DNA from 2 places in the Kitasatospora sp. NPDC093806 genome. Region 1 is predicted to be linked to the other one. Evidence: riboswitches for the same ligand, from Rfam matches in the RefSeq annotation. Region 1 holds a riboswitch; the other holds the start of a gene.
The links. A riboswitch is a leader RNA that binds a small molecule or an ion and turns the genes downstream of it on or off. The one in region 1 is predicted to bind cyclic di-AMP.

Region 1 (4,680 bases):
CCGCCGCGGCCAGGTCGTCGTCCGGCTGCGGGGCCTGCGGCAGCGCGCCGTACCGGTGCGGGTGCTCGGTGGCGTACGCGTGGTACGCCCGCAGGACGGCGGCGACGGCGTCGTCCCCGCCGCGGCCGAGTGCGGCCTCGGCGAGCCGGTCGGCCAGCTCCTCGGTCACCCGGACGGCGACCAGCCGGCGCAGTTCGGCCAGTCCGCCGCTGACGTGCTTGTACAGCGAGGGGGTGGCGACGCCGGCCCGGGCGGCCACGGCGGCCAGGGTGAGGGCCTCCGGGCCCTGCTCGTCGATGAGGGCGAGGGCGTGGCCGACGACCTGCTCGGGGGTCAGTCCGACTCGGGGCATCGCGGTTCTCCTGGAGGGGGTGGAAGGGATGGGGGCGCGGGCCGGGCCCGGGGTTCGGGCCTGGCGTTCGGGCATGGCGTTCGGGCCCGGGGTCGGGCCCGGGTTCAGGCCCGGGTTCAGGCCCGCTCGGCCTCGGCGAGGAAGGACAGCAGGGCGTCCGCGGTGGCCTGCGGGCGGTCGGCCATCGGGTAGTGCCCGGCGCCCTCGATCATCACCTTGCGCGCCCCCAGCGCGGCGGCCTGCCGGTCGGCGACCAGCTCCGGCTTCGCGAAGTCGGGGTCCTTCTCGCCCATCACGACCAGCGCCGGGCAGCGCACGGCGGCGGTCCAGCCGGCCGGCGAGGAGTCCCCGCGGACGTAGCCGCGGGTGGCGGTCTTCCGGCCCGGGGTGCGCAGCGCGGCGACCAGCCCGGCCACGTACTCCTCGTGGTCGGCCGGCTTGGTGGTCGGGTAGGCGGCCTTCCGCTGGTAGAGGCCCCAGAAGGCGGGGGAGTGCACCAGCAGCCGGCCCATCGCGCCGACCACCACGCGCTGCAGCGCGGTCGGCGGCACGTTCTCGACGAAGGCGTCCAGCAGGACGATCCCGGCGACCCGCGCGGGGGCGTCCCCGGCGGCCTTGACCACGCTGGCGCCGGTGTACGAGTTGCCGGCCAGCACGGCCCGCTCGATGCCCAGGTGGTCGAGCAGGGCGAGGACGTCGCGGGCGATCGCGGCGGGCGTGTAGTCGTCCCAGACGATCGAGGACTCGCCGAAGCCGCGCAGGTCCATGGTGATCACCCGGCGGCCGGCGGCGGTGAGCAGCGGGCGCAGGTGCCGGTACGCGGCCCGGCTGTCGAGCATCCCGGGGAGCAGGACGACCGGGGCGCCGGCGCCGTGCTCGGTGTCGTCGAAGGCGATCCGGCCGCCGGGGAGGTCGAGGTAGCGGGTGACGGGGGCGGTGGTGCCGTTCATGGGGGCCTCCTCGGTCCGGACGTCGGCGACGTGCCGATAGCCATAAAGCTAAGGCTAATAGCCTTAGCCGTCAAGCTATCGCCTATGCCGATTCGGATCGGCCCGGGGTCGCTCCCGTCCTCAGACCCCCTCCACCTTGAACGGGTCGTGCTCGCTCAGCAGCTTGTCCAGCCGGGCCTGGTCGACCCTGGTCACCAGGTCGGTGGACTCCTGTCGGTCCCGGACCACCTTGGCCAGCGTGAACGTGGAGGTGACGGTGTACAGCAGGCCGATCCCCAGGAAGGCCCGGGTCCAGGGCTCCACCGGGAGGAAGGCGATCCCGATCGCGAGGGTGGAGGCGGCGAGGGCGAAGGACAGGACGGCCTGGACGTAGTACGCGGCCGTGGTGCGTGACTGCATCGGTGCGCTCATGGCGCCAGGATGGGCCGCGCGCTCCCGGCCTCGCATGAGTAGGAGTACTCAGTTGGGGGGCCGTTCGTTGACGTCCTCTCACGTTCGGTAGTGTCAGTTGTCATCAAACCTCACAAATCGCCCATCGAGTGCCGTACTGCCCGATCCTCATCCGTCGTCAACGACGAACGGCTTGGAATCGGGGGCCACTCGGATTAACGTTTGATAACGCAGCGCGGTCCGCAACGCCGTACCCAGACGGCACCGTGCGCCGTCGCCTAATCCCGCCGGCCGGCCTCCGGGCAGGCCAGGGAGCCGGGGAACCACGTTCCTTGGGGTGAATCGGCCGGGCCCAGGCCCAGCCGTAGGAGACCTTCCTGCTCCGAACCCGTCAGCTAACCCGGTAGGCGCGAAGGAAGGAAAGGAGCGCGCCTCCGTGGCGTCGACGCACACCCCGGCACACCCGTCCGGCTCCTCTGCCGGCACCCAGCTGCTCGACCACCCCGGTCCGTCCGCCGGGCCCGGCCCTTTCGGCGGCCCCGGGCCCTTCGCCGGCCCCGGCCCGTTCACCGGCCCCGCCGACGAGAGCGCCCCGCCGGCCGCCGACGCCAACCGGCACCGGATGCCCCGTCAGACCCGCGGCACCGCTCCGCTGCTCGGCGTCACCGCCGTCGCCGCCACCCTGGGCGCCACCGGCTTCGCCTCCGCCACCCCGGCCGCCGCGCCCGCCGTCGAGGCGCCCGACGAGACCCCGGTCGCGCTCGCCGCCGACCCCGGCCTCGCCCTCGCCGCCCGGATCCAGCAGCAGGCCGACAGCCAGCGCACCGCCGCCGAGGAGGACGCCCGCGTCCAGGCCGCCCAGGAGGCCGAGGCCAAGCGCGCCGTCCAGCTCGCCCAGCAGGAGCAGGCCAAGCGCGCCGCCGAGGCCGCCGAGAAGGCCAAGCTCGCCGCGATCACCCTGCCGGTGAAGGACTACAACCTCTCCGCGCACTACGGCCAGAGCGCCCGCTACTGGGCCCACCTGCACACCGGCCTGGACTTCGCCGCCGACACCGGCACCGCCGTCTACGCGGTCGGCCAGGGCACCATCACCTCGGCCGGCTGGGCCGGCGCCTACGGCTACCGGATCGTCGAGACGCTGCCCGACGGCACCGAGATCTGGTACTGCCACCTCTCCTCGATCATCAAGGGCTCCGGCAAGGTCGTCCCCGGCCAGCAGATCGGCAAGGTCGGCGCCACCGGCAACGTCACCGGCCCGCACCTGCACGTCGAGGTCCGGCCCGGCGGCGGCGCGCCCGTCGACCCGGAGACCTGGTTCGAGCAGCGCGGCGTCACCCCCTGACCCCGCCCCCCCGGCACCGCGCGGGGCCCCGGCCGTCGATCCGGCCGGGGCCCCGCGTCGTTCCCGGACTACTCCGCGCGCGGGCGGTCCTCGTCGTCCGCGTCCGCCGCGTCCTCCGTGTCCGCCGCCCAGGCCTCGTCCTCCGCGTCCGGCTGCCAGTCCTCGTCCGCCGCGTCCGGCTCCCAGGTCTCGTCCGCGGCGGGCTCCAGACCCGCCAGGTAGGCGTCGATCTCCGCCTGCCCCGGCTCCGGCGCCAGCTCCGGGAACTCCTCCACCAGCAGCCGCGGCAGCCCCGGCACCGTCCACTCGCCCGACAGGTCCAGCGCCGCCTCGACCGCCGCCTCCTCGAACGCCCCGAAGTCCCCGGCCAGCTCCTCCGGCATCGGCCGGCCCAGCGCCGTCAGCTCGGCCAGGTTCCGGTAGCTGCGCTGCATCAGCCCGTGCTCCAGCAGCCGGCGCGCCCCGTCCGTGGCCATGCCCACCGCCAGCGTCCGCGCCGCGCCGTCCCAGCCCCCGTCGTCCACCGGGTCCAGCACGCCGTCCGCCTCCAGCGCCGCGAACGCCGCCAGCCGCTCCTCCTCCGCCAGCCCCCGGAACCCCTCCAGCCAGGACCGCACCGCCGCCCCGTCCGCGGTGTCCACCCCGTCCGCGCGCAGCAGCAGCGCGTACAGCCGGGGCCAGGTCACCAGGTCGGCCCGGCGCAGCAGCCCGGCCGCCAGCTCGCCCTGCCACTCGGCCTCCGCGTGCAGCCGCTCCTGCCGCTTGGCGTTCAGCCGCTTCGCCGCGCGCTGGTGGTCGATCAGCAGCCGCACCGCCGCGCCGTACGCCAGCGGGTCCAGCTCCGGCGCGGGCTGGACGTACAGGTGCAGCCGCTCGTACAGCAGGTGCTCCACCGCGGCCGAGGTCAGCTCGGGCCAGCCGTCGTGCATCCTGCCCTCGCCCAGCTCCAGCAGCGCCAGCACCGTCCGCACCGGCTCCTCGGCGAGCGGCGCGCGGCCCTCCGCCTCCGCCCAGGCGAGCAGATCGGCGGCCTTGGTGCGCGGGGCGAGCCGCAGGTCTTCGTCTTCCATAACCACGAACCGTAACCGCTGGTCGCGGGTAGGGTCGGGAGCCATGGTGCCTGTCCGACTCATCGGCCCCCGGCTGGCCATCCGCGAGTTCCACCACACCCCCGAGGACGTGGACGCCCTGCACGCGGTGTTCGGCGACCCGGAGGCCTGCCGCCACCTCCCGTTCGAGCCGCGCGACCGGGAGACCTGCGCCGACCAGGTCGAACAGTTCCTGGAGGAGGCGGAGAAGGACGACCGCGAGGTCTACCGGCTCGCCGTCACCCGCCTCGCCGACGCCGACGACCCGGCCCGCGCCGTCCCGATCGGCAACGTCGCGCTCGGCCTCGCCAGCCACCGCTCCGCCTCGCTCGGGTACGCGCTGCGCCGCGACGCCTGGGGGCTCGGGTACGCGGGCGAACTGGTCGGGCTGCTCCGCGACTTCGCGTTCGGCCCGCTCGGGCTGCACCGGCTGGAGGCCCGGGTGGCGGTCGACAACGCGGCCTCGGTCCGGGTGCTGACCAGGGCCGGCTTCCGGCTGGAGGGCCGGGTCCGGCACGACTTCCGGCGCTCCGACGGCTGGCACGACGCCTACCAGTA
Region 2 (4,680 bases), on a different contig from region 1:
GCAGCGGGGTGCCGGTGGAGGCGACGAAGTCGACACCGGTGTGGTGACCGGAGGCCCACATCGAGCCGGCCACGCCGTAGGCGGTGCCCATCTTGGGGTTGGCCAGCGGGGCGACGAAGCCGGTGGCGGCGGCGACCGGGGTCGGCGCCGGGGTGGCCGGCTTGGCGATCTGGACGGCCTGGACGGCCTGGGCCGACGGCTTGGCGGCCGGGGCGGCGGGCTTCGCGGCGGGCGCGGCCGGCTTGGTGGCCGGGGCGGCCGGCTTCTCGGCCGGAGCGGCGGGGGCGGCCGGAGCGGCGGGCTTCGCCGCGTCCTGCGAGACCTGCGGCTTCTCGGCCGGGGCGGCCGGAGCAGCCGGAGCGGCGGGCGCGGCCGGAGCAGCCGGCTTCGCGGCCTCGGTGCCGAGCGCGAGCTGCTGACCCGGGTAGATCAGGTTCGGGTCGGCGCCGACGACGGCACGGTTGAAGCCGTACAGGGCCTCCCAGCCACCCTCGACGCTCTTCGCGTCGGCGATCTTCGACAGGGTGTCCCCGCCGATGACCTTGTAGCTCTCGACGGCCGGGGCGGCGATCGGGGTCGCGGCCGGGGCGGCGTCGACGCTGGTGGCGCCGGTCCAGGTGCCGGTCTGCTGCGAGTGGCCGGCGGCCGGGCCCTCGTGGGCCTGGGCGGCGGTGAGGGTGGTGACCAGCGGGAGGGCGAACGCGGCGCCGGTGACGGCGGTGGCGATGCCGATGCGGGCGGCGCGGGGCAGGGCGATACGACGAGCCTGTGCGGGCATGGGAAATGTCCTCTCCGACGCCTGCGAGGTGAGCTGTCGGGTTCGGGCTGGAGTTGCCCGGCCGCATGAAGGCGGCTTCACCCCAAGCCGGACCGCGAATTCCGGTCCGGCGACTTACCTGTGGGTCCCCCGCTCCTGCCGTACAGAGTTCGTTGCGTACCACCGGGCAGCGGCAGGACTAGGCGTTCCACCCGGTGGCCACCCGGGCTGACGCCGGGCGGTCGCTGAACTAAAACCCATCCGTTCGGGTGAAGCAATGTCGATCTCCCGAACCAGGGACCAAAGTCCGGAATGCCGTGACGCTCCGCATGAGAGGCATGCACAGTACGTACACAATCCATTCACTGCGCGCACGTGATCCACTCCCCTCCGCTGATTTCCCCACCAGTACGCACACGATCACTCACGGAAAGGCATCCACCGACACACCCCCGGTGAGCCTTGTCACGTAGCCCCCGGGGGCGGACCATCGGGCGGTGGACACCTCCGAGGCCGGCACCCTGCGGTTGGGCACCGCGCAGGGTCGCCGGGTACTTCTGGCGACGGTGCTCGGCTCCAGCATGGCGATGCTCGACGGGACCGTCGTGAACGTCGCGCTGCCCCGGATCGGCACCGATCTGGGCGCCCAACTCGCCGCCCTGCAATGGACGCTCAACGCCTACCTGCTCACCCTGGCCGGCCTGATCCTGCTCGGCGGAGCACTCGGCGACCGGTACGGACGGCGCCGGGTCTTCCTGCTCGGCGTGGTCTGGTTCGCCGTCGCCTCGGCGGCCTGCGCCGCCGCGCCCACCATCGAGGTGCTGATCGCCGCGCGCGCCGTGCAGGGCATCGGCGGGGCGCTGCTGACCCCGGGGTCGCTGGCGATGCTCCAGGCGGTCTTCCACCCCGACGACCGCTCGGCGGCGGTCGGCCTCTGGTCCGGGCTCGGCGGGGTGTCGGCGGCGGTCGGTCCCTTCCTCGGCGGCTGGCTGGTGGACGGGCCCGGCTGGCGCTGGATCTTCCTGCTGAACGTGCCGCTCGCCGCGCTGGTGCTGGCGGTGGCCGCCCGGCACGTCCCGGAGAGCCGCGACGAGTCCTCGACCGGCCGCTTCGACGTGCTCGGCGCGGTGCTGGCCGCGCTCTCGCTCGGTGCGGTCACCTACGCGCTGACCGCCGCCGGGGACGGCCTCTCCCCCGGGGTCTGGCTGACCGGGGCGGCCGGACTCGCGCTCGGCGTCGCCTTCGTCCTGGTCGAGCGCCGCACCGCGGAGCCGATGCTGCCGCTCGGCCTCTTCTCCTCCCGGCTGTTCACCGCGGTGAACCTGGTCACGCTCGCCGTCTACGCGGCGTTCAGCGGCGTCTTCTTCCTGCTCGTCGTCCAGCTGCAGATCGTCTCCGGCTTCTCCCCGCTGGTCTCCGGGCTGGCCCTGGTGCCGATCACCGTCATCATGCTGGCGCTGTCCGCCCGGGCCGGCCGGCTGGGCAAGCGGATCGGGCCGCGGCTGCCGCTCACCGTCGGCCCGCTGCTCTGCGCGGCGGGCGTGCTGCTGATGCTGCGGATCGGGTCCGGCGCCTCGTACTGGACGGACGTGCTGCCCGCCGTCGCGGTGATGGGCAGCGGGATGGTGCTGCTGGTCGCGCCGCTGACCGCGACCGTGCTGGCGGCGGTGGAGGTCCGGCACGCGGGCATCGCCAGCGGCGTCAACAACGCCGCCGCCCGGGCGGCCGGCCTGCTCGCGGTCGCCGCGCTGCCGGCGCTGGCCGGCCTGAGCGGCGACGCCTACCGGGTGCCGGACGCGGTCGACTCCGCCTTCCGGACCGCGATGCTGATCTGCGCCGGGCTGCTGACGGCCGGCGGGCTGACCGCGCTGGCCACCGTCCGGGGCAACGTCCTGGCCCCGGCGGACCACCCGGTGGCCGAGCCGGACACCCGCTACTCCTGCGGCACCAACGCCCCGCCCCTCGACCCGGGCCACCCGGCCGTCTGACCCACCCCGCCCCACGCCCGCCGACGACGACGAGGGCCCCGCCGCCTCCCGGCAGCGGGGCCCTCGTCACGACCGACGATCCGTCAGAGGATGTCGCCCGGGGCGTACTTGGCGGCCTCGGGGTGGGCGGCCGCGACGGCCTCGATCTGCCGGACGACCTCGGCGACCTGGGCACCGGCCGCACCGGTGAAGGAGAGCCGGTCGGCCAGCAGCGCGTCCAGCGCGGCCCGGTCCAGCGGGATCCGCTCGTCGTCGGCGAGCCGGTCCAGCAGCTCGTTCTCCCGGGCGCCGGCCCGCATCGCGAGCGCGGAGGCGACCGCGTGCTCCTTGATGACCTCGTGCCCGGTCTCCCGGCCGACGCCCGCGCGCACCGCGCCCATCAGCACCTTGGTGGTGGCCAGGAACGGCAGGTAGCGGTCCAGCTCGGCCTCGATCACGGCCGGGAAGGCGCCGAACTCGTCGAGGACGGTCAGGAAGGTCTCCAGCAGGCCGTCGAAGGCGAAGAAGGCGTCCGGCAGCGCGACCCGGCGGACCACCGAGCAGGAGACGTCGCCCTCGTTCCACTGGTCGCCGGCCAGCTCGGCGGTCATCGAGGCGTAACCGCGCAGGATGACGGCCAGGCCGTTGACGCGCTCGCAGGAGCGGGTGTTCATCTTGTGCGGCATCGCGGAGGAGCCGACCTGGCCCTCCTTGAAGCCCTCGGTGACCAGCTCGTGGCCGGCCATCAGGCGGATGGTCTTGGCCAGGCTGGACGGCGCGGCGGACAGCTGGACGAGGGCGGTCAACACCTCGAAGTCCAGCGAGCGCGGGTAGACCTGGCCGACGCTGGTGAGCACGTTCTCGAAGCCGAGGTGCGCGGCGACCCGGCGCTCCAGCTCGGCGAGCTTGTCGGTGTCGCCACCCAGCAGGTCGAGCATGTCCTGGGCGGTGCCGACCGGGCCCTTCACCCCGCGCAGCGGGTAGCGGGCGATCAGCTCCTCCAGGCGGTGGAAGGCGACCAGCAGCTCGTCCGCGACGGTCGCGAAGCGCTTGCCCAGGGTGGTGGCCTGCGCGGCCACGTTGTGCGACCGGCCGGCCATGACCAGCTCGGCGTGGTCGGCGGAGAGCCGGCCCAGGCGGACCAGCACGGCCACCACACGGTCGCGCACGTGCTCCAGCGACTGCCGGATCTGCAGCTGCTCGACGTTCTCGGTCAGGTCCCGGGAGGTCATCCCCTTGTGGATCTGCTCGTGGCCGGCGAGGTCGCTGAACTCCTCGATGCGGGCCTTCACGTCGTGCCGGGTGACCCGCTCACGGGCGGCGATGGAGCCGAGGTCGACCTGGTCGATCACCCGCTCGTAGTCGGCGACGGCGGTGGCGGGCACCTCGACGCCGAGGTCCTGCTGGGCCTTCAGGACGGCGAGCCACAGGTGGCGCTCAAGGACCACCTTGTGCTCGGGGGACCACAGCTGGGCCAGGGTCGCCGAGGCGTACCGGGAGGCCAGGACATTGGGGATCTGGGGCTTCGCGCTCACGCTTCGCAAGCCTAACAGCCGAGGTCAGCCGGAACGCGGCGGCCCCGGGGCCGCCGGCCGCGGCGCCCCGGACCGCGACGCGCAGGACCCCGGAGCCCCATCCCCCCGGCAGCTAGACCGGACGCCCGCTGAGGACCGGGAGGACCTGGACGCAGATCGAGTGCAGGGCGCTGCGCTGCTCGTCGTCCAGGGCCTCGAAGGACTGGTGGGTGCGGTGCATCTCGCCGCGGACCAGGCCCAGGATCTCCCGGCCCTGGTCGCTGATCACCACGATCTTGACCCGGCGGTCGCCCGCCGAGGCCTCCCGGCGGGCGAGGCCCAGGGCCTCCAGCCGGTCGACGATCCCGGTGACGTTGGAGGCGTCACAGCCGAGCCGGCCGGCCAGCGCGCGCATCGGCACCGGCTCCTGGACGGCGCCGAG

Region 2: it holds a riboswitch for cyclic di-AMP, as region 1 does, so the genes downstream of both, AB0N76_RS27490 (LysM peptidoglycan-binding domain-containing M23 family metallopeptidase) here and AB0N76_RS32515 (M23 family metallopeptidase) in region 1, are expected to answer to the same signal.

The regions. Positions count from the first base shown of each region.
Region 1 is NZ_JBFBDO010000106.1:4,468-9,147, forward strand. Features, by position in the region: gene AB0N76_RS32500 (TetR-like C-terminal domain-containing protein) at 1-352, opposite strand, end outside; gene AB0N76_RS32505 (alpha/beta hydrolase) at 469-1,302, opposite strand; gene AB0N76_RS32510 (YiaA/YiaB family inner membrane protein) at 1,423-1,713, opposite strand; cyclic di-AMP (ydaO/yuaA leader) riboswitch at 1,958-2,116, shown strand; gene AB0N76_RS32515 (M23 family metallopeptidase) at 2,129-3,034, shown strand; gene AB0N76_RS32520 (hypothetical protein) at 3,103-4,104, opposite strand; gene AB0N76_RS32525 (GNAT family protein) at 4,148-4,680, shown strand, end outside.
Region 2 is NZ_JBFBDO010000072.1:19,827-24,506, reverse strand. Features, by position in the region: gene AB0N76_RS27490 (LysM peptidoglycan-binding domain-containing M23 family metallopeptidase) at 1-778, opposite strand, end outside; cyclic di-AMP (ydaO/yuaA leader) riboswitch at 782-943, opposite strand; gene AB0N76_RS27485 (MFS transporter) at 1,255-2,745, shown strand; gene purB (adenylosuccinate lyase) at 2,829-4,259, opposite strand; gene AB0N76_RS27475 (MarR family transcriptional regulator) at 4,372-4,680, opposite strand, start outside.